Regions from separate parts of the Halobacillus sp. B29 genome, predicted to be linked through region 2. Evidence: a T-box and tRNA genes for the amino acid it is inferred to sense, from the RefSeq annotation. Region 2 holds a T-box; the other holds one or more tRNA genes.
The links. The T-box of region 2 lies ahead of alaS (alanine--tRNA ligase). A T-box ahead of a tRNA ligase gene usually reads a tRNA of that ligase, here a tRNA-Ala.

Region 1: it encodes a tRNA-Ala, which carries the amino acid that the T-box ahead of alaS (alanine--tRNA ligase) is inferred to sense. The anticodon was not compared.

Annotation. Positions count from the first base shown of each region.
Region 1 is NZ_JBQQCM010000001.1:343,700-348,325, reverse strand. Features, by position in the region: gene ACTWP7_RS01660 (hypothetical protein) at 1-407, opposite strand, end outside; gene ACTWP7_RS01655 (hypothetical protein) at 949-1,689, opposite strand; tRNA gene ACTWP7_RS01650 (tRNA-Ala) at 2,357-2,429, opposite strand; gene ACTWP7_RS01645 (hypothetical protein) at 2,671-2,892, shown strand; gene ACTWP7_RS01640 (aldose epimerase family protein) at 3,094-4,119, shown strand; gene ACTWP7_RS01635 (aldo/keto reductase) at 4,159-4,626, opposite strand, start outside.
Region 2 is NZ_JBQQCM010000002.1:227,963-232,588, forward strand. Features, by position in the region: gene ACTWP7_RS03355 (sugar phosphate isomerase/epimerase family protein) at 1-314, shown strand, start outside; gene ACTWP7_RS03360 (AI-2E family transporter) at 555-1,622, shown strand; T-box leader at 1,664-1,877, shown strand; gene alaS (alanine--tRNA ligase) at 1,975-4,611, shown strand.

The DNA of each region.
Region 1 (4,626 bases), on a different contig from region 2:
TCCCCAGGTTGCACAACCTCTGGCACTGCGTAAATCATCGGTGCCGTACCCAAGACCTCACCACTCTCTGATTCAAAGGTCATTTGCGTTTCCCCAATGCTAACAGGCGTATCACCCGTGTTTTCATATACAGCAGACGAGTGCACCCATGTTTCACCGATAGAATCTTCCCAAGCTCCTTCTGCTTGTTGGACAAGTTCTAATTTTGGTTCAGCTGCCTTTTCCTCTTTTTCAGCTTTTTCTGAGGATTCGTTAGAAGAACCTTCCTCAGAATCTCCATTGGTTGCAGTTTCTTCTGATTTCGTCTCCCCATTAGCCTCACTATCCCCTGCAAAATCATCTCCACCGCAAGCGACTAGTCCCATCAACAACACCAACAGTGCGAACATCCATCCTAATTTTTTCATTATGCTCCCCCTTTAATTTTCCATAATGCTCCTTTAAATGTACTACAAACCAAGAAATTATTCCATAACTTATTACCTAGTATTATGGGTATTTTAAACATCATTCCATTATAAACCAAATTTGTGGATGAAGATAATGGGTACATAGGGACCACAGTTATTCTTAGGGGGGCATTCAATTCCACTTGATGTATGAGAAGAGGAGAGATTTTAAGTTTAACGTGGAAAATGTCAATTTGGATAAGAAGTGTAATTAGAAGTTACTCAATCTCTAATGGCTGATGGTTCCGCATTAATTACTCTCTACTTTAATGTAAGGATAAGAAGAATTGATAAAGCAAGGAATCCACGAAAGAAATAAACTAAGGACAGAATACATATTAAAAATTGAAGACTATATAGAAGAAGTTAAACAAACTCAATTATAGCTCATTGCTATAAATATAATTGCAGGTGTTTTCCTTTATAAAAACGTTCAAGAGAGGGTAATTAGCTATCGCTTCAAATTACATTATCAATAAGTTGGTGCGATAAAATTTTATTAAAAGTATTCCCATTCCTCTTTCGATTGAAATTCTTGAATTTTATTTTTAAAATATTTAGCACGCCATTTATAAACGCACTCAAAAGATATATACCTATCTAAATCCTCAATAAAAAATTCGCTTTTCTTAGTGCTTATATCTACTTTTCTTATATGATTTTTATCTAAAGCTATTTCCATTTTACCTTGAGATATCGTGATATAGTTAAGATCATCTTTAATTTCCACATTATTAAAATTAAATAATGATAGCCTTTCAAACCGATAAGCACCACTTCCATAAACCCATCCTTCAACTTCATGTGTATCTTTGCTATGAATGCAATTCACAAAACCCTCAGCCCTCATCTCTTCAAGCAAGTCTCTTACAAAATCCTCATCATACTTAAACCCCCATCTATTATGGGTATAAATTGGTCTATCCCTCCTTAGCCATTCTGTAACTGCCTTGGTAGTTGGATAAATATTCTTTTTTATCGGTTCTCCTCTGGGGAATTCTTTAGTAGTTATGTGATAACTTTCACCTTTTTCCCAAGCACCATTACACCTCTTTAAAAATGCAGTGATACCATCCTTAATCTCATTTCTTTTGATTTTATAATAATGTAAGTATCTATAAATAAACAACGCACCAATAAAACCTGATACACCAATTAATAAACCACCGATAGTTTTACCGAGCACCCATGTTAGTGCTTCTATCAAAAATTTTAATCCAATAATTATTTGATCACCCATACCTTGTGATATTACTGCTATAAAGTAAATTCAATTCTCCCCCTATGCTATGCGATTATGAAGTTATAACTATCCTAATTCAATCAGAAAACTCAATCTAGTAAATATATTTTACCACTTTTAAAAGGAAATCTTTACTAGTTTTTATCCAACTAATTCCCCAATCTACTTTCTGTCTTCCTTGTTCTACCGAAAATGCCCCTTTAAGAGCACCCCATAAATATCCCCCAAAGCTCTTCTTAATCCTTCTCATCTTACAGAAGCCTTAAAAGCTCTAATGGCTGGCTCGATCACCTCAAGAATGTTTGGAGCATACCTTTTAGAAGCCACTCGAACTCTCTCCCACAATGAGAAAGATTTCTAATTTTACAAAAGGTTTACCGCTTCATGAGGAACAAACTCAGTGAAAACTTATGAAATGCTTTTTGAGACATTTACTAAGTGAACAGACGAAAAGACATTAATACAAGAGCAGTCAAAGCTTTCATCAAAAATTCTTTAATCGCATAACTTATAAGCATAATAAAAAAGCCACCTTTCTAATGAGTTTTAATTACTCAAAAGAAAAGTGGCTTCAATGTGTAAAGTCGTGAACTGAGGACTCGTGAGTGTCTAAATTCGACCATTTTACACTCAAAAACTGAAAATACTGATATAACGCTTGTAGTGGAGCATAGCGGGCTCGAACCGCTGACCTCAACACTGCCAGTGTTGCGCTCTCCCAGCTGAGCTAATGCCCCATAGAATTAAATTTGCAGATCTAGCACTTTCGTGCCGCTTAATCCGACAAATATTATTATAGCTGATACCACCAGTTCTTCGCAAGGGTTTTTTACGGAATATTCCTCCATATTTCTAACCTCCATTTCAGTTTTTCAAGGTAAACTGCTCTCCATTTTCTTAAGAAATACAATGTCATAGACAATTGGTATGAAGATGGTCTTCCAGGTTACAATAACTTTTAAAAAGGATGATTTCACAATGGAATTCACGCTGAGCGGAAAAAATGGGGCCTATCCCTGTATCATTACGATCGACCCTGATAACGGAAGATATACCATACGTAAAGAAGATACCAGTGGAGAGGTGTTCAATTCACCGGAAGAATTAAAACAATGGATTCATGAAAATTGGACAGCAGAAGATTTTGAAGACCCTTTAGCCTTTCATCATATGCTGGATAAAATTCAAGAGTCTTCGTAGAGTTTACTCCTCCTAGCAGGATGCGATAGACTGCAGGAGCCTAAATGGTCCCGCACTTCTTTATTTATTCACTTTTTTCTATCATGAACCTTATCCGTTTAAGCGAAATACGTAGAAATGTCTGATAAACTAAAGAAGACTATAGAAATTATAGAACAGGCGGATACTATTCTTCGCTTTTAAAATGGAGGTACATACAACATGGAGATTACGACGAAAGAAGTCAGCAATAGATGGACAAAATACTCCCTGATGAACGATCACGGCATGAAGCTCAGCGTTTTAAACTACGGTGGGATTATTACTGAGCTGCTCGTACCGGATCAGCACGGAACACTTGAAAATGTAGTCCTTGGCTACAAGAATTTAGAAGACTATAAACAAGATCCTAATTATTTTGGAGCCATTATTGGACGAGTGGCCGGACGAATTGAGGGATCTTCTTTTACATTAGAAGGACAAACCTACGATCTGGATGCCAATGAAGGTCCTAACCACCTTCATGGCGGTACGAATGGATTTCATCAAAAGATATGGGAGGTCACTCCATTTGAAAGCGAGAACCAGATCGGTCTTACGCTCTCTTTGAATGTTTCAAAAGAAGAAGATGGGTACCCTGGCAATCTTGATGTCACCGTAACTTATACGTTAACGAACGAAAACGAATTGGTAGTGGACTATCAAGCGGAAAGTGATGAAACAACGGTTCTGACATTAACTAACCATTCTTACTTTAATTTAAGCGGTAACTATAAGAGGACGTTGCATAATCATCACCTTACCTTCAACAGTCCGCGATTTGTCGAATTGGACGATAAGCTGATCCCCACTGGAAAATGGTTGGACGTCGATGACACACCTTTTGATTTCCGGGAAGGCAAAGACCTGGTGGAAGGGATGGTGACTCCTCACCCTCAGAACAAAATCGCGAAAGACGGGTTTGATCATTATTTTATTCTGGAAGAAGGACAGGTTCATGTTGAAGAACCAACAAGCGGCCGGACGCTCGAGATTACTACCGATCAACCGGGCATGGTCATGTACACCTCAAACAATCTCGATGACAGCTTTCTTTTGGCAGAAAGATCTGCCGAAAAGTATTTAGGTTTATGTATGGAAACCCAAAGTTCCCCGGCATCGCTTCACCATGAAGGATTCCCATCTATTGTATTAAACGGTAACGCCCCCTACCATAAACGCACTACTTTTTCATTTAAGACTCAATAAAAACAAGTCAGGAGGCCTCCCTCCTGGCTTGTTTCGTTATTAGTAAACTCCTCGAATATGGTCGTGTACCTGCTCATTATAAAACTCTTTTAATTGCTCCATCTCTTCGTTTGAGAAGTCCCTGGCTTCAAGTGCCTTCAGGTTATCCTCTACTTGACTCACATTACGGAATCCTGGAATAACACTCGTAATGCCGTCCTGCTGCATAATCCACTTCAGCGCCGCCCGGCTCATATTCCCCCGGCCTTTGATCATCCACTGAAGCTCCTCGCTCAATTCCACTCCTTTTGAAAATTCAAGCCCTGCAAAGGTTTCACCCACATTGAATGCTTCCCCGTTTTGGTTAAAGTTGCTGTGGTCATCTTCTTCAAACACATGCTGTTTATTGAACTTCCCTGTCAGAAGACCGCTTGCGAGCGGTACGCGTGCAAGAATCCCTACCCGCTTTTCACGCGCCTTTGGAATCAATTCATCGAGCGGTTTCTGCCTGAATATATTGAAGATAAT
Region 2 (4,626 bases):
TATCTATCTGCATTGACATGGGAGATTATCGAATGGCAGCGGGTGATAAATGGAAAGAGTACATCTTTCCTTTGCTTCCGTACACAACTGTTGTCCATGTACATAATGTAAGTTTTTTAGATGATAAATACTATTGGGTACCAATTCATCCAGATCTAAATATAAAAAATGGTCACTTTAATATGAAGCCAATGATTGAAATACTGGCTGAAAAAAAAGGAAAATATTTTATCCTGGAGCATACTCCTCACTCCAGGCCAACTGAGGCATATGTGGCGGAAGGAATGGAGTGGCTTCATAATCTTATAGAATAATGTATGAATTTATTTCGGAAGGACATACTGTTTTGTAAAAAAGGAGTATGTCTCCCCATGAAATGTCCGAATTGTAAGAGCAAAAACCTTGGTAAAATAGGGAACGAGCAATATTATTGTTGGAATTGTTGTCTGGAGTTAGCTATTGAAAACGGTAAAATGAACATAAACCAAATTGAAGAAGATGGCAGTCTAAGCTCTCTTAATGACATATTCTATCAACAAGGATCTTAAGCAAGGATGAGTGATCAAACAGCCAAGTGGGTACGTCGGTTCGTCATCTTCTTCATTATACTTCTCAGTCTATTACTACTAGCCTGGCTGTTTCCCTATTATGATCATATTATGATCATGATTGGAAGAATCCTTCTGCCCTTTATCTTGGCTCTTGTGCTTTCCTTATTGCTGCATCCTCTTGTGAATCTGCTGGAAGAGACGGGGATCTCAAGATCTCTTGCTATTTTGTTTATATTCCTCGCTTTTTTTTCTTTAGTAAGTTTAGGAATCTATAAAGGCTACCCCCGTCTGTTAACACAGGTAAGACTGTTGAGTGAGCAGATTCCTGCTTTAACGGAATCTTATCAAGTATGGACAAAGCAGTTATACGCTCAAACTGAAAGGTTTCCAGATGGTATTCATAAAAAATTGGATGGCAGTTTTTCAGATTTCGAAGAATGGATTAGCACTAAATTAATGAACTTGCTTACAGGTTTAAGCGGTATTTTTGATATGGTCTTTTTAGTTGCTGTCATTCCCGTAATGACATTCTATTTTTTAAAGGACTACAAGATGATCGGTAGCTCTTTAGTGACTTTATTACCCGTGTCCTGGCATGATGAAGCCCGGAGACTGACCAGGGAACTTAATCATTCTTTGGGAGGATATATTCGCGGGCAGCTTCTAATCAGTCTATTTGTAGGCGCCCTTGCCTCGTTCGGATTTTGGCTGGTGGACCTCCCGTATCCTCTTATTCTTGGAATTATAGCAGGAATAACGAATATTATACCGTATTTTGGTCCTTTACTTGGGGCTGTACCAGTCTTGGTTGTAGCTGCTACTATTTCAGTGAAACTGCTTATTTTTAGTCTGTTGGTAGTCCTTGTGATTCAAGTACTTGAAGGCAATTTGCTCTCTCCATATATTATGGGGAGAAGTATTCACATCCACCCATTGGTCATTATCTTTGCTTTGCTTGCAGGGGGTGAACTTGCAGGAATTCCTGGATTAATTTTAGCTGTGCCTGTTCTTACATGTCTAAAAGTAATTGTTAGTGAAGTTCATAAAGGACGCATTCATATTGACAGATAGGGAACAGTTATCTATAATAGCGCATATCGACACTATACGAACGAAAAACAGTGAAGGAAATAAGTAAGCAATTACCCATAATTAGAGAGGCATACTCCAGGCTGAGAAGTATGCTATGGACAGGGTTGCTGAAAGCTATTCCTGAGTGCGGTTAATCCCCGCCGGAGTCGCGCCTCGTTATTGGCGTCTGAGGTGATAGACAGTTTAATGTCTATAATCAGGGTGGTACCGCGGATTTAAACTCCCGTCCCTGCCGATGGCAGGGACGGGAGTTTTTTGTTCGTACAGATAAAATAGAGTGTTTATAAAAGAGCATAAAGCTTGTTGCATTTATTAATAAGGAGGTAACGACATGAAATCATGGACATCTGCTGAAGTCCGACAAATGTTTCTGGACTTTTTTAAAGAAAAAAATCACAGTGTGGAACCAAGTGCTTCTCTTGTTCCTCATGAGGATCCTACACTTCTTTGGATAAACAGTGGAGTGGCTACGCTGAAGAAATACTTTGACGGGCGGGTTATTCCTGAGAATCCTAGGATTGTGAACGTACAAAAATCCATTCGGACCAACGATATAGAAAATGTAGGGTTTACAGCCCGCCATCATACTTTTTTTGAGATGTTGGGTAACTTTTCTATTGGAGATTATTTTAAAGAGGAAGCGATGAAGTGGGGTTGGGAATTCCTGACCAGTGAAGATTGGATTGGATTTGACGAAAGCAGGTTATCTGTTACCGTTCATCCAGAAGATGATGAAGCCTATACGATATGGCGCGACATTGTCGGGATTGATGAAGAGCGAATTATCCGTATTGAGGAAAACTTCTGGGATATTGGGGAGGGCCCGAGTGGTCCAAATACTGAAATCTTTTACGATCGTGGTGAAAAATACGGGAATGATTCTCAAGATCCTGAACTTTATCCGGGTGGCGAAAATGAACGCTATTTAGAAATCTGGAATTTAGTATTCTCCCAGTTTAACCATAATCCTGATGATACTTACACACCCTTACCGAAGAAAAACATTGATACAGGCATGGGCCTTGAGAGAATTGTCTGTGTTATTCAAGATACGCCTACCAATTTCGAAACAGATTTATTCAAACCTTTAATTGAAGCTACAGAGTCTATTTCTGGAAGGAAGTATGGAGAAAGTGAGGAAGGAGATTCTTCCTTTAAAGTTATAGCAGATCATATGCGTACAGTATCTTTTGCAGTAAGTGACGGGGCTCTGCCGTCTAATGAAGGAAGAGGCTACGTTCTGCGCCGTTTGTTGCGCCGCGCTGTAAGGTTTGCTAAACAAATTGGTATAGATCAGCCTTTCATGTACAAATTAGTACCGGAAGTAGCTGAAATTATGGTCGACTTCTATCCTGAAGTAAAAGAGAAGCAGTCCTTTATCCAAAACGTAATTAAAACGGAAGAGGAACGTTTCCACGAAACATTAAATGATGGACTTGCCATCTTATCGACAATTATGAAGCAGGAATCAGAAAAGGGGAGTAATATATTCCCTGGGACAGAAGTATTTCGTCTCTACGATACGTATGGTTTTCCTAAGGAGCTCACGGAAGAATATGTAGCTGATGCTGGTTTTACCATTGATGAAGATGGATTTATGCTTGAAATGGAGAAGCAGCGGGAGCGTGCAAGGAACGCTCGTCAGAAAACTGGTTCCATGCAGATTCAAGAAGGTGTACTTGGGGACGTTCATGTAGACAGTGAATTCACCGGTTACGATCAGCTTCGTACAGAAGCAGAAATTGTCGAAATGATTAAAGGGAAAGAGTTTAGTGAACAAGCAGAACAAGGCGATACAGTCTACGTATTTTTGGATAAAACACCTTTTTACGCAGAGAGCGGCGGTCAGATCGCTGATAAAGGCCGTATAGAAAATGATAACGTCCTATTGGAAGTAACAAATGTTCAAAAGGCACCCAATGGTCAGCATATGCACGAAGCCGTAATTCAAAAAGGTTCGCTTCATAAGGGAGACAGGGTTCGTGCAGAAATAGATGAAAAATCCCGGTCCTTTATAGTCAAGAATCATACAGCTACCCATTTGCTCCATCAAGCATTGAAAGACGTATTAGGCGAACATGTAAATCAGGCGGGTTCTCTTGTAGCTCCGGATCGTCTACGGTTTGATTTCTCTCATTTTGGTTCTGTTTCCAATGAGGAGCTAGAAAAGATTGAATCTATCGTAAACGAAAAAGTATGGCAGTCTATTCCTGTAAGAGTAGAATATAGTTCTATCGAGGAAGCCAAAGAAAAAGGTGCTATGGCATTATTTGGAGAGAAATACGGAGACACTGTTCGTGTGGTGCAAGTAGGTGATTACAGCCTGGAACTCTGCGGAGGATGCCATGTTATAAATACTGCAGAAATTGGTTTATTCAAAATTGTATCAGAGACAGGTATTGGTGCTGGAACCAGACGTATGGAAGCTGTGACAGCTAAAGATGCTTACCTTTATATGAATGGTAAGGAAACATTGTTAAAGCAAGCTGGTGAACGCTTAAAGACAAAGCCGGAGCAGGTACCTGAACGTATTGATGTCCTTCATAAAGAGATAAAGGATCTGCAGAGGGAAAATGAATCGCTAAGTGCTAAAATCTCTAATATGGAAGCTTCATCGATTCTTGACGAAGTTGAAGAGATTAACGGCGTCAAGGTGCTGGCAAAACAAGTGGATGTGAAGGATATGAATGCTTTGCGTTCCATGATTGATGATTTAAAACAAAAAATTGAATCTGGTATTATACTGCTTGCTGCACCAAATGGAAATAAAGTTCAGTTAATTGCAGGAGTATCAAAAGACTTAGTAGAAGAAGGATACCATGCAGGACATTTAATTAAAGAAGCAGCTTCCAGGTGCGGTGGAGGCGGCGGAGGCCGTCCAGATATGGCTCAGGCTGGAGGCAAGGATGCTTCTAAGATTCCTGAGGCCTTAGAATTTGCAAAAGAGTATGCAAATCAAGGTTCTTAGTTTTCCATTAAGTAA